Regions from separate parts of the Halobacillus sp. Cin3 genome, predicted to be linked through region 1. Evidence: riboswitches for the same ligand, from Rfam matches in the RefSeq annotation. Region 1 holds a riboswitch; each other region holds the start of a gene.

What was found. A riboswitch is a leader RNA that binds a small molecule or an ion and turns the genes downstream of it on or off. The one in region 1 is predicted to bind thiamine pyrophosphate.
Region 2: another riboswitch for thiamine pyrophosphate. It lies ahead of thiW (energy coupling factor transporter S component ThiW); the one in region 1 lies ahead of tenA (thiaminase II).
Region 3: another riboswitch for thiamine pyrophosphate. It lies ahead of QMA39_RS05115 (YkoF family thiamine/hydroxymethylpyrimidine-binding protein); the one in region 1 lies ahead of tenA (thiaminase II).
Region 4: another riboswitch for thiamine pyrophosphate. It lies ahead of thiT (energy-coupled thiamine transporter ThiT); the one in region 1 lies ahead of tenA (thiaminase II).

Annotation. Positions count from the first base shown of each region.
Region 1 covers NZ_CAMZMV010000001.1:302,785-308,640, reverse strand. The annotation lists gene thiS (sulfur carrier protein ThiS) at 1-180, opposite strand, end outside; gene thiO (glycine oxidase ThiO) at 177-1,301, opposite strand; gene tenI (thiazole tautomerase TenI) at 1,306-1,905, opposite strand; gene tenA (thiaminase II) at 1,902-2,597, opposite strand; TPP riboswitch at 2,707-2,814, opposite strand; gene QMA39_RS01730 (NUDIX domain-containing protein) at 2,859-3,299, opposite strand; gene QMA39_RS01725 (SDR family oxidoreductase) at 3,459-4,250, shown strand; gene QMA39_RS01720 (hypothetical protein) at 4,564-4,812, shown strand; gene QMA39_RS01715 (hypothetical protein) at 4,863-5,096, shown strand; gene QMA39_RS01710 (DUF523 domain-containing protein) at 5,351-5,809, opposite strand.
Region 2 covers NZ_CAMZMV010000003.1:194,602-200,457, forward strand. The annotation lists gene QMA39_RS11670 (PucR family transcriptional regulator) at 1-583, shown strand, start outside; TPP riboswitch at 687-796, shown strand; gene thiW (energy coupling factor transporter S component ThiW) at 877-1,365, shown strand; gene thiD (bifunctional hydroxymethylpyrimidine kinase/phosphomethylpyrimidine kinase) at 1,412-2,215, shown strand; gene thiM (hydroxyethylthiazole kinase) at 2,212-2,976, shown strand; gene thiE (thiamine phosphate synthase) at 2,973-3,590, shown strand; gene QMA39_RS11695 (aldo/keto reductase family oxidoreductase) at 3,669-4,571, opposite strand; gene QMA39_RS11700 (threonine synthase) at 4,603-5,823, opposite strand.
Region 3 covers NZ_CAMZMV010000001.1:942,350-948,205, forward strand. The annotation lists gene QMA39_RS05090 (N-acetylmuramoyl-L-alanine amidase) at 1-1,397, shown strand, start outside; gene QMA39_RS05095 (RDD family protein) at 1,449-1,874, opposite strand; gene QMA39_RS05100 (DUF420 domain-containing protein) at 2,062-2,592, shown strand; gene QMA39_RS05105 (hypothetical protein) at 2,791-3,021, shown strand; gene QMA39_RS05110 (hypothetical protein) at 3,473-4,402, opposite strand; TPP riboswitch at 4,620-4,720, shown strand; gene QMA39_RS05115 (YkoF family thiamine/hydroxymethylpyrimidine-binding protein) at 4,813-5,415, shown strand; gene QMA39_RS05120 (ECF transporter S component) at 5,412-5,856, shown strand, end outside.
Region 4 covers NZ_CAMZMV010000001.1:193,421-199,276, reverse strand. The annotation lists gene QMA39_RS01095 (DUF1028 domain-containing protein) at 1-549, opposite strand, end outside; gene QMA39_RS01090 (general stress protein) at 685-1,035, shown strand; gene QMA39_RS01085 (phospholipase D family protein) at 1,077-2,522, opposite strand; gene thiT (energy-coupled thiamine transporter ThiT) at 2,624-3,190, opposite strand; TPP riboswitch at 3,278-3,376, opposite strand; gene QMA39_RS01075 (alpha/beta fold hydrolase) at 3,458-4,204, opposite strand; gene QMA39_RS01070 (SDR family oxidoreductase) at 4,182-5,066, opposite strand; gene yfkAB (radical SAM/CxCxxxxC motif protein YfkAB) at 5,266-5,856, shown strand, end outside.

The sequences.
Region 1 (5,856 bases):
CAGTTCAATTTGGTCACCTTCATGCAGTTGTGAATGGCCATGCTCGCTTTTTTCTAATATGGTGTCGTTCAGTTCCACCATGACCACCCGGTTATCCAATTGAAAGTGACTCAGGAGCGTACGGACATCATCCAGATGGTCAGGAATCTCATGCCACTCGCCATTTAATTTCACATTCATGATAAACCTCCTTCTATCGTGATGAAGCTTTGTCCACTCGTCACCCAGTCAGGATCCACCGACTTCCCCTCGATTTGATCAGCCATCAGCTTTCCTGTCACCGCTGAAAGCAGGATGCCGTTCCGATAATGGCCTGTCGCCATCCATAACCCCTCTTTTTCAGGATGAGGGCCGACATAAGGAATGCCGCTTTTCGTCTGCGGCCGGATTCCGGCCCACGTATCTTCCATTTCGGATTCCGTAAGTGAAGGAATGAGGCGGCGGGCTTTTTCCATCAATTGAAAAAGGCCCTCTAAGGTAACAGACTCGTCGAAGGAACCCACATGTTCAGTGGCACCGATAACGAGGCGGTTTCCGGCCTTCGGAACGATGTAGCAGTCTTTTGTGAAAAGGGTCCCTGTGATGAGCGGGCGTTTCGTCCGGACAGAAAAGCACTCCCCTTTGACCGGGTACGTTTCCACAATGGTGCGTTCAGCATTCAGCAGTGAAGCACTCCATGCCCCGGCCGCTGCGATGACCGCATTCCCTGTATACGTGCCTCCGATGGTTCTGACTCCAATGATCCGACCGTTTTCTTCCACCAAGCCGGTGACGTCCGTGTGTTCCAGGAAATCCGCGCCGAGTGCTGCGGCCGAAGCGGCAAACGCTTTCGTCAGCTTTGGTGCGTCCACCTGACCGTCTTCCGGCAGGTATAAAGCTCCTGAAATCCTGTCTGAAAGAGACGGCTCTGTTTCACGCATTTCATCACGATCGATCCACCGAGCCGTTTCACCGACCGCTTTCTGCGATTTCCCCAGCTGCTTCCACGCTTCCTTTTCCTCATTTGTAAGAGCAATTTTATATAACCCTTTCTGCTGGAGCCCGATATCCACTCCACTGAGCTCTTTCAATTCAGCTGCAAGAGAAGGAAACATCGCCCGGCTCGTTCTCGCCATCTGAAAAAGCGGATCGTCCCCTTTCCATTCGGACTGAGCACCGAGCATGCCCGCTGCGGCGCTTGATGCCTTCTGTCCGGTTTTCCCCCGGTCGATGACGAGCACTTTTTTCTGCCGCCTGGCAAGCTGATAGGCCACAGAACTGCCAATGACTCCTCCACCTACAACGATTGCGTCATAAAGCATCCCTTCATCTCCTTTCCAATTGATATCGATAACGGCGCACCGCTTCTTCAGCGTTTTCTGCCAGAAGAACCCCCGACAGCACGGCCGCTCCCGACGCTCCGTAATGCCTAAGACTGGAAGCATTTTCCGGTGTTAATCCCCCAATAGCAATGACAGGCAGGGACACGGCCCCGGTGACGGTCTTCAGTGCACCAAGCCCCCTCCCCGGCATCCCGGGTTTGGAATTCGTCTCAAAGACATGGCCGAATAGAACAGCATCCGCTCCCTCAGCCTCTGCGGCCACCGCTTCTTCTGCCGAATGGACGGAACAGCTGACGTGTAAAGATGGAAACGCTCGCTTCACGTCTTGAACCGATAAACTGTGACCAGCCAGCTGCACGTGTGGCACCGCTTTTGCTGCTGCTACATCCACCCGGTCATTGATCACGAGCTTTTCGGTCGGAAACCCGAGCTCCGTCAAAGTATCTATAGTTCCCGCTATTTCACTTGCGGACCACTGCTTTTCTCGAAGGTGGAAGAAATCGATCATTGGTTCAATCGCAGCCACCCTCGTGCACAGTTCCTCCCGGGACTGCCGCCCTGTGGATATGACATGCAGTTTCATTCACGTCCGGCTGCGATCGACTGTTTTATATCAAACGGCCATTCCTCCATACGGTAAGCCATTTCCCAGAACATATATTCATACTGACTGCTGATGATAAACAATTCCTTCATCCTGGCTCTGCCGGCATCTGTCTTCTTTTCAGCCAGTTCATCAAGACGCTCGATCTGCTCCTCTACAAGCGTCCGGAACCAATCCCCGCCGTAAGCCGCGATCCATTCCTGGTAGACCGGTTCTTCCGGCGACGACTCTTTCAAATGTTCGCCGACTTCATAATACAGCCAGTAGCACGGAAGAATCGTCGCAATCACATCCCCTAAGTCCCCGTTATACGCTCCTCTGTACATATGGGACGCATAAGCATAGGCCGTTGGTGACGGTTTGAACTGCTCCCGCTCTTCCTGCGTAATGCCCAGCTGCTTCGAAAAATTCTCATGAAGCCCAAGCTCTGCTTCGTACGTACTCTGAGCATGAGACGCCATATTGGCCATGACAGCCATATCTTCAGACTTTGCAGCTCCCAATGACTGGACACGGGCAAAATGGGACAGGTAATAGGAATCCTGAAGCACATAATAGCGGAACTTTTCGAGAGGAAGCGTTCCCTCTCCAATCCCCGTTACAAAAGGATGCTGAAAGCTTCCCTCCCAAATCTCATCTACGGCTTTTCTAATTTCTTCTGAAAATTTCATGTCCACTCTCTCCTTTGTTGAACGATCCGCCACTGATTTTTCCCACTAAAAAAGCCACTTTCCCCGGCATAGGAAAAGTGGCTGATATACATTTATTTTCATAGACATGTATAGGTATCGGCCACTTCCCTACGCTGGTATAAACCAGATCAGGTTCCAAGAGTCTTAAAGCATTACTTTAATCTCAGCCTTTGAGAAGGCACCCCTAGTGGATCGCTCGCTATTCAATTCTCTTTCATCGTAACACGTTAGAATTTTTTGTCAAAAATAGATTTTCGACTGCCGTTCCACTGCTTTCTGGATACTGTTGGCTGTCCAGGGAGGAATCGGGACGGGACTCTCGTTCAGATCGGGCTCTACCCAGACCATGTCCGCCACTTCTTCCGGGCTCTTTATATAAGGCTCTCCTTTGAAATCGGCAGTTAAAAATACGACATTCAGAACCTGGATATCCCCGATTAAAAAAGTATTGCTGTGTACATAGGTAAGGTCCCCATCCAAAATGAGGCCGATTTCCTCTTTGATTTCACGGCGGACGTTATCTTCCAGCACATCAAGGGAATCCGGACTGAACTCCATTTTCCCTCCAGGCAGCGAATAGAGACCGCCGGCATGCTCCTCTTCCGGTGACCGCTGAATGAGCAGAAACTGACCGTTTTTCATAATGGCCGCTTCTACGTTTATGATATAAGAATACGACATATACAAACCTCCTTTTTCATCCAATCCTTACCAAATTCGACACGACACACCAAACTCCTCTCCTTCCCGGAGAAAAGGTTGGTGAGCATATTCATTGTGTATCTTTCTCAAAAGCCGTACGATACTCTTTGCAATAAAAGATAAAGAGGTGTTCCAACCATGGATTTACAACTTAGAAATAAACTTGTCCTTGTGACCGGATCTACACAAGGAATCGGAAAAGAAATTGCGAAAACTTTCCTTGAGGAAGGTGCACGCGTCGTCATTAATGGACGTACTCAGGAAAAGCTCGATCGTATTGTAAACGAATTAAATCCTCACGGAGACATTCAAGGATTTGCTGCTGATGTGTCGACGAAAGAAGGCGCAGATGCGCTGATCCAAAAAGTCGAGGCCATCGGTGACCTGGATGTACTTGTGAATAATACAGCCATGTTTGAAGTGAAAGATGTCGAAGATGTAACCGATGAGGATTGGATGAATTACTTTGAAACCAACATCATGAGTGCCGTACGTTTGTCGCGTCATTTCCTTCCCAAAATGCTTGAACGGGATACCGGCCGGATCCTGAACATTTCCAGTGAAGCCGGCGTGAAACCGCTGGCGGAAATGATTCCTTATTCCACAACAAAAGGTGCGATTAACTCCTTGACCCGCGGCCTGGCGGAGCGTACAAAAGGCACCAACGTAACCGTTAACGCCGTCCTTCCTGGACCGACATGGACCGAGGGAGTAGCCGGGTTCATGAAGGGAGCAGCAGAGAACGCAGGCGAAGAGTTGGAATCCTTTACGAAGGATTACTTCAAAAACAATGAGCCGACCTCTCTGATCCAGCGCTTTGGTACGGTGGAAGAAGTGGCAAGTGTCGTTGTCTACCTCGCTTCTCCGAAAGCTTCTGCCATTAATGGAGCAATGCAGAAAGTCGAAGGCGGCATCATCCGATCTGTGTAACATGAATGTCTTCCAGACACAGCGGCAACACTTTCTAGAGCAAATCAAAGATCGTTTTCTCTGGAAGCCCTTCTTTTTCTGCGGAATCTGTTTCGCTTACGAAGAACATTGGGTGGTGACGCCTGCGTGGAAAACACAACCCGAAGATCCACTGGATCAAAGGGTTTCCTTTCCAAGTCAGTTATCCACTGATAATGGCTATCTGCACGGAAGGCAGGTCATTTTATCCATTCTAAAAACACCCGCCCTTTTCAGGACGGGTGTTTTTTTAAGCTTATCTCAGGTAAAATATGGATCGGAGAGGAGGAAATCAATGACGCAACTGAAGGTCCTTTCTGCGTGGAACATCCTTCCCGCTGCGCTTTTGATCACAGCTGGATGGTACCTGCTGGATGACAGCTCTGCCAATAACGACACCGCAGCCACCCTTCTTATCCTGTTCTGGGCCGTGAAAAGTGGGCTGGACGGCTGGAGGTATTATTTAATCCGTCAGAAAAAGCATGCCTTCTTGAACTTGGGCCTGAGTGCTGTCAGCCTTGCCTTGTTTTTTTATGTCCTTTAAAGGAAGGCAGTAAGGAAAGAGAACCATCCACTTATAAGGAGCGGATACATATGTTAAAAAAGATTCGAATCTTCCTGTCCGTCATAATCGTCTTTATATCCGGCTACGGATTATGGTCAGGTACATCAGGAGACCTTTTGTCTTTCACTCTCGCAGGTTTAGCCGTACTCATGGTTATTCTTGGTGTTGAAGAACAGAGAGAAACAACCAAAAGACGCGCCTCATTATACTATGCCGTCTCTGTTTTCTGTCTGTTTACTTCTATAGCGGGATTCATCCAGTAAAAAGTGTTCCATGAGAAGGGCTCTCAGCTTTTAGAAGGACTTGTTGTTATTCCAGTGCCTTCAGAAGCTGCGACCTTTCCCTTCCCGTGGACGAGCTAAATTGGATCAGGGGAGTTCAAGTGGAGGATTCGGTGGTTACGCCTGCGGGAAACCACGAGCCGAAGATCCACCGATAAGCGGAACGTGACAATCGCAGACTCACTATTGGAGAAATACTTTTTCTACATGAGGAGAGCCCCCTAAGAGGGGGCTCTTTACACCAACGTATGGATAAAATCGATCTCACTCATCACTTGAATGCCGTTCCGTTCAAGCAGGGCCGCTGTGACCCCTTTTCCGGCAACCTGCCTGCCGCTGAACGTGCCGTCATAGATGAGGGTACTGCCGCAGGACGGGCTTCCCTCCTTCAACACCACCGTATCAATCTGCAGATCTCTTACTGTTTCTAATGTCAAATAAGCGCCTCTTATGTACGTCTCTGTTACATCGTTTCCTGTCTTTTCCATTACACGGGCCCGTCCTTTCAGCACATCCTCCCCATCACCGCCGACAATCTCTGCCGGGGGACGCGGGACCATGAACCCTCCCAGCAGTTCCGGGCAGGCGGGAACCGCTTTCTTTTCCAATATTAACTTTTGAATTTTCTCCTGGAGGCAGTCGGTGCCATCATAGCGCACTTTCATACCAGCCAGACAGGAACTGATTAAAATCACCCTTCTCTTCCTCCCTTAACTCTATTTAAAAAAGGAAATCCAGACCC
Region 2 (5,856 bases), on a different contig from region 1:
GACGACCTTTGATGAAGAGAGAGTCATCATCTTTTTGGAGGCGGACAAAGAAGGCAGTGAGGAAGCAGCGAATCAATTTCTGGACCTTGTCGAAAGGCGTTTGTTCGAGCTGCTGGCAGGTGTCACGATTCAATGGGGGATTTCGTGTCATAAAGACGGGTATCAAGTATTCCATCACAGCTATGAGGAAGCGCGGACAGCCCTGCAGATGGGAGAGCAGCAGAACGAGGCAGGGGGACGGACATTCTTTAAGGAGACAAGGATGAACAGGCTTTTGATGGCCTTATCCCATAAAAAAGAAATCGAGGAAATTGTTCAGGATACTCTCCAGCCGCTTATTGATTACGATCAGAAAAGGCAGGCGGAGCTTCTCCATACATTTATGGTGTATAACAAGTACAACAGCAATGTCAGCCAGACATCGAGAGCTCTGAATCTGCACCGGCAGTCCCTTCTGCACCGGCTTAGGAATATTGAACAGCTGACGGGGTTGTCCCTGTTGAACGCGGATGATTTATTTTTACTGGAGCTGAGTGTGCGGCTGTGGCTCCTGAAAAAAGTAGAAAAGCCCGGGCCGCTGTGAACGGAAATGTTTTTGCTTGGAGGTCTCTCTGCCGGCTGTATGGAGCAGGAGAGGATGACAGATTCAACCAGTTTTGATATGATTGATGCAAATGAATAGATTTCAAAACTACTAGGGGAGCCTGAAGAGGCTGAGAGGAAAGCATGGACGCTTTCTGACTCTTACGTACCTGATCTGGTTAATACCAGCGGAGGGAAGTAGTCACATGATCGTCATTGATCGACTTCTTCTATCAAAACCAGGTCCCCGGAGGACCTGGTTTTTTTATTTTATTCACAGGAAGGAGCTGACCGATGAATAAAACCAGAATCCTTACATTCATGGCCGTCCTTGTGGCAGTAGGGACACTTGGCTCGCAGTTTTTATGGTTTCCCGCTGGAGTAGCAAAAGCCTATCCTGTCCAGCACGCTGTCAATGTCATGGCAGCCGTTATGCTCGGTCCGATTCCAGCGGTGGCTGTCGCTTTTGTCATCGGCCTGCTGCGTTTTCTGCTGGGGCTCGGGACGATTCTGGCTTTTCCCGGAGGTATGTTCGGGGCGTTTTTTGCCGGTGTATTTTATAAGGTATATGCACGGAAGCTTTCTGCAGCAGCCGGAGAAGTGCTGGGCACAGGTGTGATTGGTGCTCTGGCCGCCGCTCCCGCCGCCAACTGGTTCATGGGAAGCTCAGCAGCGGTCTTTGCGTTTCTTCCGTCGTTTCTAGTGAGTAGTCTGTCAGGAGCGGTCATTGCTGTGTTCGTTTTATCAAGAGTGAAGGTGGAAAGCCCGCTCCCGCAGTCCTGATGGAATCCAATTGAAAAGAATCATTTATAGGAAAGGAAGTGGTTCAATGAACCCCGCATGTGTATTAACAATTGCCGGTACGGATCCAAGTGGTGGAGCTGGTATCCAGGCCGATTTGAAGACATTCCAGGAATTGAAAAGCTATGGTATGAGTGTGGTGACTTCGGTTGTCGCCCAAAATACGACAGGAGTTAAAGATGTGCATCACCTCCCTGACTCCTTCATCCGTGAGCAGCTGTTTGCGGTTAGTGAAGATATGCCGGTACATGCTGTGAAAACAGGGATGATTGCCAATAAGGAAATGATGCAGGTCATTAAAGACTGGATGCAGACCATCGATGCTCCGTACATTATGGATCCTGTTATGATTGCTCAAAGTGGAGATCCGCTTGTCGAGCAGGAAGAACAGATCTATTTAAAAAGGCATCTTGTGCCAGAGTCGACGCTTGTGACCCCTAATATTCCGGAAACAGAAACCCTTCTCAATCGCAGGATCGATCATGAAGAAGATATGAAGGAAGCGGCTGTGGAAATTGTAGAACAGCTGGGAGCCGGTGCTGCGCTTGTAAAAGGCGGCCATTTAAAAGGGAAAGCGGTCGACTTTTTATATGACGGATATCAGCTGCACAGCTTCGAAGAAGAACGGATTGATTCAGCGAATACCCATGGCACAGGCTGCACGTACTCGGCTGCTATAGCCGCTTATATGAGCCAGGGATATCCGCTCACGCAGGCGGTAGAGAAGGGCAAGCATTTTGTTACAGCGGCCATTCGCCATTCTTTCGATCTTGGTAAAGGGGATGGCCCGACCAATCATTTTGCCGTACGCAGGGAGGTTTTTCATTCATGACACAAACGTTGATCCAGCAGCTGCGGAGTGAACGCCCTTTGATTCATAACATTACCAATGCGGTCGTCATGAATTATACAGCCAACGGCCTGCTTGCTCTCGGCGCTTCTCCGATTATGTCGAATGCCGTTCAGGAAGCCGGGGATGTCGCTCGTTTAGCAGACGGCCTTCTGTTGAATATCGGCACGTTGAACGAGCAGCAGGTGGAAGCGATGCTGGAGGCAGGAAAAGCGGCGAATGAGGCCGGCGTACCTGTCGTTCTGGATCCTGTGGGAGTGGCTGCCACCTCCTACAGAGCAGAGGCCTGCCGGAAAATATTGTCGACGGTTAATGTCGATGTGATCAAAGGCAATGCGGGAGAACTGGCTTTCCTTGCTGGAGAGAAAGTCGAAACAAAAGGGGTGGACTCTGGAGAAGCCTCCAACACCGATGAGATTGCTCTCAAAGTTTCTGAACTCTATGAGACGATGGCCGTCTGCACAGGAAAAACCGATGTGATCGGGTATCAAGGAGAAGTCTTCAATAACGATACAGGACATCAATGGCTTTCAAAAGTTACAGGATCCGGATGTCTGCTTGGTGCCGTTCTCACTGCGTTTCTTGCCATTGAAGGAGACCGCGTAGGAAACGTCAGGGCCGGTCTCTATCATTTTGGCAAAGCAGCAGAACAGGCCGCTTCTCATCCTCATGTGTCAGGATCCGGGACATTTGTTCCTGCGTTTATCGATGCTCTTGGAGCAGAAGAGGAGGCGGGCCGGTGAAATTGGAACAGCAGCTCAGAAAATACTTGATCATGGGTAGTCAGGACTGTGACAGAGACCCTTTATCCATCCTGGACGAAGCGATTGAAGGAGGTATTACGGCTTTCCAATTCCGGGAAAAAGGAGAAGGATCGCTGCAGGGAGATGAAAAATATCAGCTGGCAGCTGCATTGCAGCAGCGCTGTAAAACCGCCGGTATTTTGTTCATTGTAAATGATGATGTGGACCTTTTCCGCCGATTGAACGCGGAAGGCATTCATGTCGGTCAGTCGGATGAACATGTGAAGGGGATTCGGGAGGCACATCCTGATGCGGTGATCGGCCTGTCCGTCTCCGACCTGCATGAATGGGAAAACAGCCCTGTTGACCTCGTTGATTACCTGGGAGCAGGACCGGTCTATCCTACAACGAGTAAAAAGGATGCCAACCCGGTTTCCGGTACGGAATGGATCAAAGAATTAAAAGAAAGACAGCCGGACATGCCTGTGGTCGGCATCGGCGGCATCACGACGGAAAATGCACACAGAGTCATGGAAGCCGGAGCTTCCGGCACAGCTGTCATATCCGCCATTACGAAAGCGGAGGATATCCGGAAGGCAGTTGGAGAATTATAAATGTTGAAAAGGACCGGAATGACGCGATGACGAGCGTCGTTCCGGTCCTTTTTTTAGAATCAAATGTTTGTAAATGAATTACGGTACATCATGGCCCATGGAGCTCTGGAGAATTTCAAACCATTGATCATGATTGAGGGTGTAATCCAGGCTTCTTACGGACCCGGCAATCCGGTTCTTTTTACCGGATCCGACGATCGGCATAATCCGGGACGGATGGTTCAACAGCCAGGCATACATGACTTCATCTATGCCCTCGGCACCGATTTCCTCCTGGATCTTCGTGAGTGTGCCTCGCAGCCGCACGGCTTTGTCATCGTTGGATGTAAAGACTTCTCCGCCGGCCAGAGGGGACCAGGCCATAGGTGCGACGCGCTTCTGCTGACAAAGGTTTAACGTACCGTCTTCAAAGTTTTCCAGTTGATAGGCGGAAAGCTCCAGCTGGTTGGTTACGAGAGAAAACGGCAGATAGGATTCAAGCATCTGCCATTGATGATCCTTGAAATTGGACACACCAAAGGTACGTACTTTTCCTTCTTTCTGCAGCTGAATGAAGGCCTCAGCTGTGGATGCAGGGTCCATGAACGGGTCGGGGCGATGGATCAACAAAGTGTCTATATACTCTGTCTGAAGATCGGTTAGCGACTGTTCAACTGACTTGATGATATGTTCTTTCGTCGTATTGTAGTGATGGGACATATGCTCCGGGCGGTTTTCTGAAGGAAGTACGATGCCGCACTTCGTAACAATCTCCATCTGATCCCTGAGAGATGGTTTCAGGCTGAGTGCCTCTCCGAAAAGCTTCTCACAAGTATAGCTTCCGTAAATATCGGCATGGTCAAATGTCGTTATGCCTTGACCGAGATTATGTTCAATCAAGTCCAGTGTCTCTTCCTTCGATTGGTTCCAGTCGGCTAAACGCCATAATCCGTGTACAATGCGTGAATAAGAGAGGTCTTCTGCTATTTGTATGCGTTCCATTCTATCCCAACTTTCTTTAAGAATACTTTCATCATACCTTTCTTTTCAGAGCGTCACCAGGTTGAAGGACTGGAATATCCAGATCTACGGTGTCCGGGTATTTGATGCCGGCTCCGGTATTCAATACGACGACGTGCTCTTCTTCCTTGATCCAGTTTTTCTGCCGCAGCTGACGGGCAGCAGAAAAAGCAGCCGCTCCTTCCGGGCAGACGAATGTTCCTTCCATTTGTGCCGCCCGCTGCTGTTCTTCCCGAATCGATGATTCAGATACAGCAGCCGCACAGCCATTGGACTCATAGATTGCCTCCAATACAAGGAAATCACCGATGGCTTTAGGAACGTTGATTCCAAACGCCATCGTTTCTGCACCCTCCCAGAAATCGGACTCTTTCCGTCCCTCTTCCCAGGCCTTCACAATAGGGGCACAGCCCTCTGACTGGACAGCGACAAGTCGCGGCATCCGCCCGTTCTCTACCCATCCCAGTCGCTGGAGCTCCCGAATCGCTTTATAAATACCGATTAAACCGACTCCCCCTCCCGTCGGATACAAAATGACATCCGGCAGCTTCCATTCGGTCTGTTCTGCGATTTCAAGCCCCATTGTTTTCTTTCCTTCGATTCTATAAGGCTCTTTCAATGTGGATACATCATAGATGTCCGGGTCCTGCGCGGCCCGGGAAATGATTTGTCCGGCATCGCTGATCAAGCCGTTGACTAGGAAGAGTCGTGCTCCCGAGACCGCGCACTCGTTCCGTGTGATTTTCGGGGCATCGACCGGCATAACAATTGTAGGGGTGATGGACGCCCTGGCGGCATAGAGGGACCATGCCGCTCCTGCATTGCCATTTGTCGGCATTGCCAGTTCCTTTACGCCGAGTTCACGGGCTTTGGATACCCCGACGGCAGCTCCGCGGGCTTTAAAAGAGCCCGTTGGAATGACGCCTTCATCCTTCATATCCAGATGGGGGATGTTCATGTCTTTTCCGAGCGCGGGCAGAGAAAGAAGCGGTGTCATCCCTTCTCCCAGGGAGACCCGGTAAGATGGGTTCTGTAGTGGAAGAAGTTCATGATAGCGCCAGAGATCGGGATTACGGTCTCTGAGGCTGTCTTTTGACCAGGATGAAGACAGCGCTTCCAAATCATAGTTTACAAGCAGTGGTGAGCCGCATGTACATAAGTGGTGAGGTTCTGAGGTGTTGTAGGTTTTCGAGCATTTCGGGCAGTAAAGGTGAGAGATGTAACTGTACGTCATGGATCATCCTCCTACAAGCATTTATAAAGAGCA
Region 3 (5,856 bases), 640 kb from region 1:
AAAGTTATATCTATAACGGGGCTCTTGCTCCGAATACTCAAGCTTACCAGTCCATCATCCATAACACGATTTATCAAACGGCTTCGAAATACAGAGTGAACAACCGCGGCATGAAACAAGCCAACTTGTTCGTCACCCGCGAAACACATATGAGTTCCCTTTTACTCGAACTATTATTTGTCGATCACCCCGACGATCTGGCCCTGCTGAGAAACTCCACATTCATCAACGACATATCCAGAGCTATCGCGGAAGGAACAGCCAAAGCTCTACAGCTGCCGAAGCTTTCCAGCGCCGCATCGCCAGAGCGCTCCACGTTATACAAAGTGATGGCTGGATCTTTCCAAAGCAGAGAAAACGCAGAACAAAGAGCCGAATTCTTATCTCAAAACGGTGTCGCTGCTTTTATCGTGCCTGCCTCCTTCTCAGGCGGTGTCTATTACCGTGTTCAAACAGGGGCCTTCTCTAAGGAAACAAATGCCAAATCACAGGTAGAACAATTAAAGCGGATAGGGATTGCAGACGCGTATATCCTTGCCGGAACCGACAAATCCGAATCCCCTGTGCGTGAAGATGATCTGTACCGGGTCATTGCCGGATCGTTCAGAGAAAGGAAAAATGCCGAGGAACGGGTGAACCTGCTTACCGCTGCCGGATTTCCATCATTTATCACGACTTTAGATATTGGCGGCCTCACCTATTACCGTGTTCAAGCCGGCGCTTTTCAAGAAATGGATCATGCGAAAGCTCTTGTGCAAAAATTGAAGTCGTTCGGTATCATCGACGCCTTCATCTGGTCGGGTTCTGATCTGCCACCCTTACCAGATTCACCAGCCCCTGAAACACCGGAGGACAAATGGACAATTCTTGGGCAGAGCGTGATTGACGGTTGTCAGCTTGACCAATTTGTCCGTTCGGTCTATCCAGATGCTCCACAGCTTGGTAGGTACTATAGGGTATACGGAAACCTTTACGGCATACGAGGGGATATTGCATTCGCCCAGGCCGTTCATGAAACGAACTATTTCCGTTTCACGGGCGATGTACAAAGAGATCAAAATAATTTTGCAGGAATTGGAGCTGTAGGCGGTGGAGCTGCCGGGGCATCCTTTTCGACACCCGAAGAAGGTGTCCACGCTCAGATTCAACACTTATATGCCTATGCTTCCAGCGATCCGATTCCAGCAGGGGTGAAGCTTGTAGACCCACGATTCGATCTTGTTGCACGGGGAAGCGCGCGCACATGGACTGCGCTGAATGGAAAATGGGCTGTACCCGGCAATCAGTATGGTCAGCTTGTTTTATCAATCTATGAACGAATGGCCGAATACACGCAGAAGTCTATAGAAATCCAGCAGCAGACCCTGCAAAAACTTATTCAAGATTTAAACCAATAAATAGAACCGGTTGCTTTACAGGAACCGGTTTTTCGTTTTAAAACAGGAACATTACTTCTCTTTTGTTTCTCTTGGCTTCATCGTTGTAAAGGATATGAGTTCCCCCCAGCTCCGTCCTTTTTTATCCAATACGGATGTTGCGGCAGAGACCAACAGCCACCACCCGTTGGTCAACAGCACCGGGCCGAATCCAAGAACAGCTCTTACCATGGATTGAAATACATGGGGGCTTCCTCCATGCGTCGATACGACAGACATATTTGTCAGCAGCATGCCTAAAGTTCTGCCCTGTAGGAATAATGGCAGAACCATCAACGTGCTCAGGTGGATCGTGATAAAGGCCTGCCAGAATACAGGATTGGGATCAAATCCCCTCCCGGTATCCTGCAGATACGTGTAAAGGGCAGCCCATATTCCGGATATGAGCAGCTCCCCGCCAAATCCTAGAAATTTCAAAAACAAGTATTTACGGCGCATAAACTTCCCTCCTTGTACGTATCCTATGGATTCTTTCTGGATAAGGTCAGCCCATTATTCCGTCTTTTGTCACGAGTGTGAGCCATCATGAAGTGACAGTTTCGTTAACGTTCGACATCATGAGATGATTTTCAAGCGGATTTTTTATATACTATTCCTGCAGTCTATTAAGAGATGGGGTATTACTTTGGAAATAAAAAAAGATTTTAATTATGTACCATGGGTGGTGGGACTATCCATTGCTATCAATCTAATTGTGGTGGCCTTGTTGTTCCTTCCGGAGATTGGAAGCGAGACCAGCTTTGATATTACGCTGCTCCCGTTACTTAATGCCGTATTCAATTCCTTCACATTCGTGTTTCTTTTGGCGGCTTTATTTATGATTATCCGAAAGAACATTACGTGGCATAAACGGTTCATTTTTGCTGCCTTTACAACTACAGCGTTGTTTTTAGTTTCATATCTCACGTACCATTCCATGTCTGAATCAACGTCCTTCGGCGGCGAGGGTCTGGTGGCGGGTATTTATTACTTTATTCTGATCACCCATATTGTGCTGGCCGCACTTATTGTACCCCTGGCCCTGTTAACACTGTTCAGAGGTCTGGCAATGAAAGTGGATAAACATAGGAGAATCGCCCGCTGGACGATGCCGATCTGGCTTTATGTCAGTTTCACAGGCGTCGTTGTCTATTTAATGATTTCTCCCTATTACTAAGAACAGTCACGTGTCTTTGGATACGTGGCTTTTTTCTTTTTTATATTACAAAAACAATAAGTAGACGGGAAAAGTTGGCTATTTTCCAAGATATTTGTTATTGTAGAATAACAGCCGGTAGGTATCGAAGCCGGTTAAGTCTATGAAAATATAATGAGCACATGTCCAACCAGCTTACGGCCATAAGGAGACTAACTAATGGACATTCTTAACTTTATCAAGGAAGAAGGATTTACGTCTGCAAGATTCCAATCGTTCGCAGGGAAAGATACGCTCATTCAATTGAATCGGATTACGGATATGAAGGAACTATTCGGCCTGCTTGATATGAACCCGACAACTGTGCGGTACTATCCTTATGAAAAACTTCCTTATCTGGACTGCTCTCAGAATGAAGACAACTTAAAATTAAGATTGTTTAAGCCATAAAAATAACCGGGATACATAACACATGTATCCCGGTTTTCTTTATTCCTTTATATTACTGAAAAAGGAGCCTTCACAGCAAGTGGTCTTTTAACCAAGGGTGATCTCCTTCAGGTCATCCACTGAGTAGACGCTTGTGAAACATCGTCTGATTCAACCATTAACAAAAGCAGCACAGATACTCCCGGTCACCAGGACGTCCCCCTCATGAATCAGGACACGGATAACCACAAAACCAGCACCTGCTGCTAAGTGAAACAAACAGGTATGAGCCCGCTTATCTTTGCTCCTCCCTCTGTGCTGGTTATCCCCACTGTATAAAGAACCGATTTCCTCTATCGGGAGATAACGGGAAACAGGATTCCATAAAGAAGGAAGGGGCTGGGAAAAGATAAAAAACGCCCCTTTTTCCAACCTCCACGTACAACAGAGACGCTATGGCCTCTATGTCGTTTTACCATTCTCCTTGAAAAGCATGGATGATTTTCCAACGCTGAACTGCCATAATTCCTTTCCATTGTTGTTCGGCTACAGCAAAAGCTTTTGTTCCGTCTCCCCAGTCCCAGGTGATATCCCAGATGCCTTCTTCCTTCAGCGTCTTCAAATAATAACGGATGTTTTCCAATACTAAAGGTTTATATTTAGCATATAACGGATGCTGTGGGGACGATATTATGTCAGTCGGAAGAGCACCGTACCCACTTCCCCATTCCGAAGGATCCTGACTAAAGCAGTTCTCGCCTAAAGCAAGAAGGTGGGACTGCACCTGATCAAGTCCATAAGGCATTAGATTATGAACATGTCCTTTATGCTTGTCCAAGGAGATCAGTAGATTTTGAAAGCACTGCCATTCGTGGAAATCCATCTGACTGACACTCATCAAATGTTCTACAGCTTTAACAGCACCAGCCACACCCGTTTCCCAGGCTTCCGTATCCCGTTGGGAGCAGTCGATGAGAAAACCGGCCAATTCCGCCGCCGGGTTAAACATCCAGTTGGACTGCACCCCTTCCCTCCACGACCACCAGGGTGCATGAGGAAAATGGTTGACCTCAGGAACAACCGAGGGCCACATCCCTGATTGACGATCATACGAGCGAAGCAGGTAGGAAACCATCTGTTGAAGCATCGGCTCTTTGGAAGATACATTCAATTCAGTCAGCACTTGGGAAGCTGCCCATGTGGCCATTGGAGAAGAAGCTGGAAGTTGAAAATCCGGCTCAATTCCATGACCAAAACCTCCATCTTCATTTTGGAACGCACTCAAATAATCGAGAACTTTTTCTTTAGGACCTCTTCCAAAAAGAGCTTCCCATCTGGCGGCTTCCAATGGACGTGCATACCGCTTTATCCACCTGTTTGCCCGATGCATGTGATTGTTCATGCCTGTCTCCCCTTCCTGTTGATGGTATCCCTTGTCTTCTGATTGCCCGACTCTTTTATTCCACTCAATAAATGACGGATTCTATTACCCTCAGCGTACCACGATTGGAAGATTTTGAAAATGAACTCTATCGTTCGTATTCATAAAAAGAAGAATAAACATTTACAAATATTCCAACATCCGCTACGATAGAATCAATACAAAAAACTGTATACATATGAGGCACTAGGGGAGCTGCTGCGAGCGGCTGAGAGGATGATCCGACCCTTGGCACCCGAACTAGATAATACTAGCGTGGGGAAGTGCAGCCGTTCTATCAATCAGGCCTTTACAGGTTTTATTCATCGATCAACGGACTGCATTCCCATGGGATGCAGTTTTTTTGTGTTTAAAAAAAGGAGGAATGATGGATGGATCAAGTTTGTGGTACATCAAAAATTGCCGGATGTTCGTTTTCTATACATCCGATGAGTGATGAGTTTGCGGGTATAATTCTGGAAAGCTTAAAGAAAGTGGATACATCTAAAGTATGGCTCGATACCGATGATGTCACAACGACGGTACGGGGACGAGTGGAACATATTTTTGATGTGACGAAGGCCATCCTTCTTCATGTATCCAAAACAAATGTTCATGCGGCTTTTCATGCGACTTATTCAATTGGGTGCCCGGGAGATTCGGCTGGAGATACGTATATGGCTGAATCCCTGCACCGGAGGAATGAAGACGCCTCCCGCTCGATCACCCAGCCATTGGCAGCTAAGTTTTCCCTGTATCCAATGGGAGGGGGCAGCTATATGGATACAATATACAAGCAGATTGAAGCGATGAAATCGAAGGGCATCCAAGTGACGCCCGCCCACTATTCTACAAGGCTTGACGGAGATACCCATACGGTTTTCGAAGGGTTGGAAAATGTTTTCCGTGAGACAGAAGCTTCAGGGTCGTCTCACACCGTCATGACTGTATCGGTGTCGGTCAACAGCCCTTCCTCAAAGGAGAGCATCTTATGAAAAACTGGAAACTCAAAGAAATCGTTGTTCTATCTGTTTTGTCTGTCGTTTTCGCTGTTGTCTACCTCGCTTTCCTGCCTGTTGGAAAACTTCTCTCAGGTCTCTTTGGTCCAATCGGATATGATTTTATCTTTGGTATCTGGTTCATCGTATCCATCATTGCCGCCTATATTTTACGCCGCCCGGGCGCAGCTTTTCTCTCTGAAACCATCGCAGCGACAATTGAAGTTCTGCTTGGAAATGCTTCCGGACCTATTTTGATCTTAACGGGAATGGTTCAGGGACTCGGAGCCGAAAGTGCGTTTGCTCTGACGCGTTACCGGTCTTATCATCTTTCTGTACTCATGCTCGCCGGCGTGATGGCTGCCGTTTTCAGTTTTGCATGGGGGTATTTCCAATCTGGATACGCTGCGTTAAGTGGTGGATACGTTGCTGCCATGC
Region 4 (5,856 bases), 110 kb from region 1:
GAGTCCGCCGTACCCTGCTTGGTCCTTTACAACAAGGATGGCCGCTGACTGCTTTCCACGGCTGTCTCCTCCTGCTTCCTGCGCCGCTTGGATGGCTCTAATGAGCCGGTCGGCCAGCGGGCCTTCCGATTTTTCAAACGCATTTCCCATATCGGTCACCGTTTCTTCATTCACTAATATGTTTCCCTGGGCAGCATAATGCTTCCCTGTAATCCCCCCGGCCCAGTCATAACAATCTTTTCCGGTAAAAGTCGCTGCCCGGCCGGAGCTGTCGATGACTCCGACTTGGCGGTCTTCTTTTTGAAGGTCATCGTCCGTTAACCTTTTGATGACTTCCTCCGCAGACAGACCTTCCTCAAGGAGCTTCAACCCATCCGGGCCATAGGCAGGGTTGGCAAAGGCCTGGGTGGCCACCGCCCCCACACCTGCTTTCGCCCATGGTACGACGGAGCCGACGCCTAAAAACTTCGACTGTACCGCCAAGCCCCATTCTTCACGATCGGGGTCATAGGCGGCGATTGAAAATGTAGCAATGATTTGATTGTTCATCTCTTTTCCCTCCAATATCCTTACCATTCGACAACACATTCTGATCTCCTTCTCTACCCATTTTCCGATTAACACTGGAAAATAACGGGTAATTTCACTGTAGAACATTCTATAAACAAAGGAGCGGTGAAAAACATGAAACCACTTGTACGTGAATACACAAATGATGAACAGTTGAAGGATATGGTGGAGAAGCTGAAGAACGAAGGCATTGATAACGAAGAGATTTACATCCTGTCCCATGATGATGACCGGACCGAACGGATTTCGAAGAGTGTGAATGCGAATACGATCGGTGCTTCCGAGCAGGATGCGAAAAGCGTCATCACGAATATCTTCAGTAAAAAAGGCGATGAGCTCCGTACGAAGATGCAGGAAATCGGATTCTCCAAAGAAGAAGCTGGACAATATGAAGAAGACCTGGATGAAGGAAAGGTACTTCTGATCATAACCAATCCTGCGAAAGCTCAGGCAGTCCTTTCCTGATAAAAAGCCCCTGACGCAAGAGATGCGTCAGGGGCTTCCGTTCAATAAGTTGTAAACCATGTCCACTTCTGCAGATAATACGTGGCATAGCGGATGGACGTCAGGTTATCCTGGTAGGTTTCATACTCGGTTGTATAATGGCCGTCTTCATTGGACCAGATCCGCGTGAAGTAGTCGTTAACCTCCTGGAAAACCTCCTCGTCCCCGGGCCCTTGAATGACGACATCCGCTTCCAGGTTGAGATTGGACAGGTTTCTTCTCGTATAGTTGGCAGAACCGGCAACGATCGCGTCATCATCCGGACCATCTACATACAGCATTTTCGTGTGATACTGCTCGACGTTCGTGTCATACCAGCGCAGCTTGATGTTCTCATTTCCGAGGTTCTTCAGCTCCGCAGCCACCGGCAAATTGGGGAGCCCCGGCTTTTCATGGCCGAATGCGGTTTTGTTGGGATCCATAATGATACGCACTTCAGCCCCGCGGTTGGCCGCTTCATCGATCCGGGCGGTCACCTTTTTATCCGCTAAATAATACATCCCGATCCATACGTTATCCCCTTTACCGGCGTCCTCCAGCTCTTCCAGCACGGCGTCATAGATCTTTCCTTCGGTCACGAACTGTGTCTGAAGCGGTCCTCCCTGCTCTTCCCATTCATAGCTGCTGTATTCGATGAACTCCTCACCGGAAAAGCGGGCGACCGCTTCTTCCGCTTCCAAAATATCCTCTATGATCGGACCAGTCATTTTGAAAGCGACGTTCTCATGGTACCCACTGGCATCATGAGGGTTAGCCGTGGATACAATTGCCGAATCCTCAGTCACTAGCAGCTTCCGGTGGTTCGCTTTAATATTCAACAGCTTCATGTAGGATCGGAGCGTCACGTCAGGGGCCTCCTTGGCAATCGGGTTGCCGATCCATCCGTCCCCTTCCGTCCCCATCCATGAAAACAGCAGGCGCCAGGCACTGGAGTATAACGGATTGGAATCTCTCAGTTTGTCCAGGTTAGTTAAGACAACGTTCACCCCACCATCTTCCAGCCGTCGGATCGTTTCCGACTCATAGGATCCGTAGGTGGTATTGATTTGGTCGGTGATGAAGACAACTTCAAGGTCAGGCACTTCTTTCTTCCGTTCTAATATGGCATCCACGAGACGTCTGCTGATTTCGGGAAATTCATGCTTCCCATTGGTGTAGCCGTTGAAGAGAAACATATCAGCGACAATAAAATCATCCGCTCCTCCTATAGTGGAATACATTTCTTCAAAAACCTGAAGATCATGAACCGTATCCCCCTCTTGATTTTCATAGGAGAGGTCCCGGAAAAACTCGATATCCTCCATCTGGTGCACATCCCCTTTATAGGACACACCTTCAGGGAGCGCTTTCCATGAAGTATGATAGGCGATCATGACCGATAGGAGCAGCACAATCAAAAGCAGCAGCCAGACCCATTTCTTCTTTAGTAATCCTTTTATTCTTTTCATCCCTATCCCCCCTGGTCTCTGCCTGTCTTTTCACTCCACCGGTCCTTTTGAAACATGGAAAAAAAAGCCTTCTGCCGCTGTGGCAGAAGGCTTTTTTCATTTTAATGAAGCACGAGCTTCGGACGCTGTATAAACAAAAGACTGATTACAAAAGCGCTGAGGATAAACGCAGGCAGCATGTATCCACCATTATAAACGAGGGAATACAGCCAGACCGGCTGTCCTTCCGGAGCGAATTCGCCGTAAAAGATGATACCCGCCGCAAAATGACCGAAAAAACGGAGTACACTGCCAATAAAGCAGCCGGTAATGATCCAGCCGATCAAGGCTTTCGTTTCCTTGGAGCGGATCGCATTCCAAAGCGGTTTGGCCACGATTCCTGCCGCACCGATCACCGCAAACGCCACAATGTAGTCCAACAGCGTCTGCAAAGGGGTGATGATATAGGCACCGGTCAGAATCTGATAGATGCCGAGCAGCAGTCCGGTCGCTGCGCCGCCCTTCACGCCCCAGCGGAAGGCCATAATGAAGACCGGAACCATTGCAAACGAAACCGAGCCGCCCTGGGCCCATAATTTAAATGATAAAAACGGGATGATATCCAGTAGTAGTGCTAATGCGGAAAAGATCGCAATTTCAACTAAAAATAGTACTCTGCGGTTTCTCATTCCAGCATTCCTCCTTTAAAAAAAGACACAAAAAAAGCAATGCAGACAGGGACGCTTCCTGATGGAGGGATCCCGAATGCATTGCACCATCAAAAAAGCCGCCATCCCTGCGCCAGTACTAACTGACAGGTTCGAAGGGTCTGAACGAGGTTCACTCTCAGCCGCTAGGCTCCCCTTGTAGGCTTTGTACCGATTACTCTTCTTGCTATGCATCTATTATATCAAACTTCTTTCCGATGACAAATCTTATTTCCCGGGGAATAGAGTCTATTTTGTATTCGTATACCTCTGGAAGAATTCCAGACTGCGCTCGACAATCAAATCCTGGTCATGATCAAGAGTTGCGACATGGTAGCTGTTTTCCATATGGACAAGCTCCTTATGCTCCGAAAAGACCGAATCAAAGATCACCTCTGAATTATTTGGCGGGACGACGTGATCCTCATCCGAGACGAAAATCAGAATCGGGCAGTGAATCGTGTCAAGCCGCTTTTTCACATGATCCATTAAGACCGTAATTTCGGTAATGGATTTGACTGGTGTTTTGTCGTAGGCAAGTTCATCCTGATCGGGGTCTTTAATATCGGATCCGATGGCATCAAGAAAACGTTCTTCTGTCGCCGCGCTCTCCTCCATCACGGGGATATCGATAGCTGCATTGATCGGAATAACCCCTTGGACGCTCTTATGCTCACTGGCCATATAAAGGGCAAGCGTTCCTCCCATGGATAAACCGACAACAAAAATAGAGCTGCACCGTTCATTCAGCCATTGGTAGGCGCTCTCCACTGATTCAATCCAGTCCTTATAGGACGTCGCCTCCATATCTTCCGGTGCTGTGCCATGTCCTTTCAACCGCGGACAATAAACGGTATATCCCTCACGTGCGTATGCTTCAGCGAGCGGACGCATGCTCTGGGTCGTCCCTGTGAACCCGTGGGAAACGAGAATCCCCACCTCATTGCCCTCGTATTTGATTTCCTCTGCCCCATCAAGAATGCTGTACTCGGCCATCTGTTTTTCCTCCTTCTGCCTTGTTGGAACCTAAGATTCGTTTTAATACCGTTTTCTCGAGCCATGCCCATGGAAGAAGCCGTTTCAAAAGCACGTTGGTACGGACGCCCGCCCCGACAGGATAACGCAGTTTTTTCAGCTTGTCTTTTTGGATCAGCCCTGTCATGAGGTCGGCGACCGAATCCGGCTGGGCCCGTGACTCTTCGTTCAAGGCACTCCACAGTCCTTTTATGTAAGAGGCATAGGGAGATGAAGGATTGTGCACTTCTTCTGGAAGCGCCATTCCGGAAGACCATATGTTCGTCTGGAAGGATCCAGGTTCGATTAAGGCGACATCTATGCCGAACGGCTGCAGCTCAAAGCGCAGGCTTTCAGAAAGTCCTTCCAGCGCATGTTTGGACGATACATACGCGGATAGACCGGGAAAACCAATCAAGCCGCTGACACTGCTGACATTTAGTATTTTTCCGTACCCTTGGCGCCGCATGATGGGCAGCACGGCCTTCGTCACGGCTATAACACCGAAGACGTTCGTATCAAACTGCCGGCGGTAATCCTCAAGCGGAACCTGTTCGAGGAACCCTCCTACCGCATAGCCGGCGTTGTTCACGAGAACATCCACCCGCTCCAGTTTTTCTGCTTTTTCCTTAAAACGTTCAATGGATGGATCATCCGTAACATCCAGCTGCCACACTTCAATCTTCTGCTTCACGTCTTCCGGCAGGTCTGCATTTTGGAAAACCGACGCTTTTTCCATATTCCGCATCGTGGCAATCACACGGAAGCCTCTTTCTGCACATTTCACAGCGGTCTGCTGTCCGAATCCGCTGGAGGATCCGGTAATAATAACGGTTGGCTGCATCAATGGTCTCCTCCTTTATCTATTCGTCTACCCTTTTCCTTTCGCTGTCACACGGGGAAACTCCTTTTTCGATGTGCAAGCGTTTCCTGCTGCTTTTTCACGTTCAACAGGAAGGAATGGTATAGTTCAAGCTTGAATAATGTTAGAATAGGAAAGGTTAAGACCGAATTAATCAAATAGAAAGGAAGTTTCATATTTTATGAGTACCAACATGAAGCTTCAGAAGCTTACACCTGAGTATGACCCGTGGGAAGCCTACATGGACGTGAAGGAACACGGGCATATGACGTTATCCAATATTGAATTCACGACGACGACGCTGTGCAATATGCGCTGCGAGCACTGTGCGGTCGGATATACCCTGCAGCAGAGGGACCCTGAAGCGCTCCCTATGGATTTGATCCGGAAGCGCCTGGACGAGATTCCTCACCTGAGGACTTTGAGCATCACAGGCGGGGAGCCGATGATGTCGAAAAAATCCGTCGAAAACTATGTGCTCCCCTTGTTAAAATACGCCCATGAGCGCGGCGTACGCACACAGATCAATTCCAACTTGACGCTTCCTTATGAGCGCTATATTCCGATCATCCCCTATCTCGATGTTTTACATATTTCGCATAACTGGGGAACGCTTGAGGAATTCATCCACACCGGCTTTGCCCGGATGGAGCGCAAGCCTTCCGAGGAAAACCGGAAGAAATTTTTCGACCGGATGGTGGAGAACTCCCAGCGTCTCGCGGATGAGGGCGTCATGGTATCGGCGGAGACGATGCTGAACCGCCGCACCTTC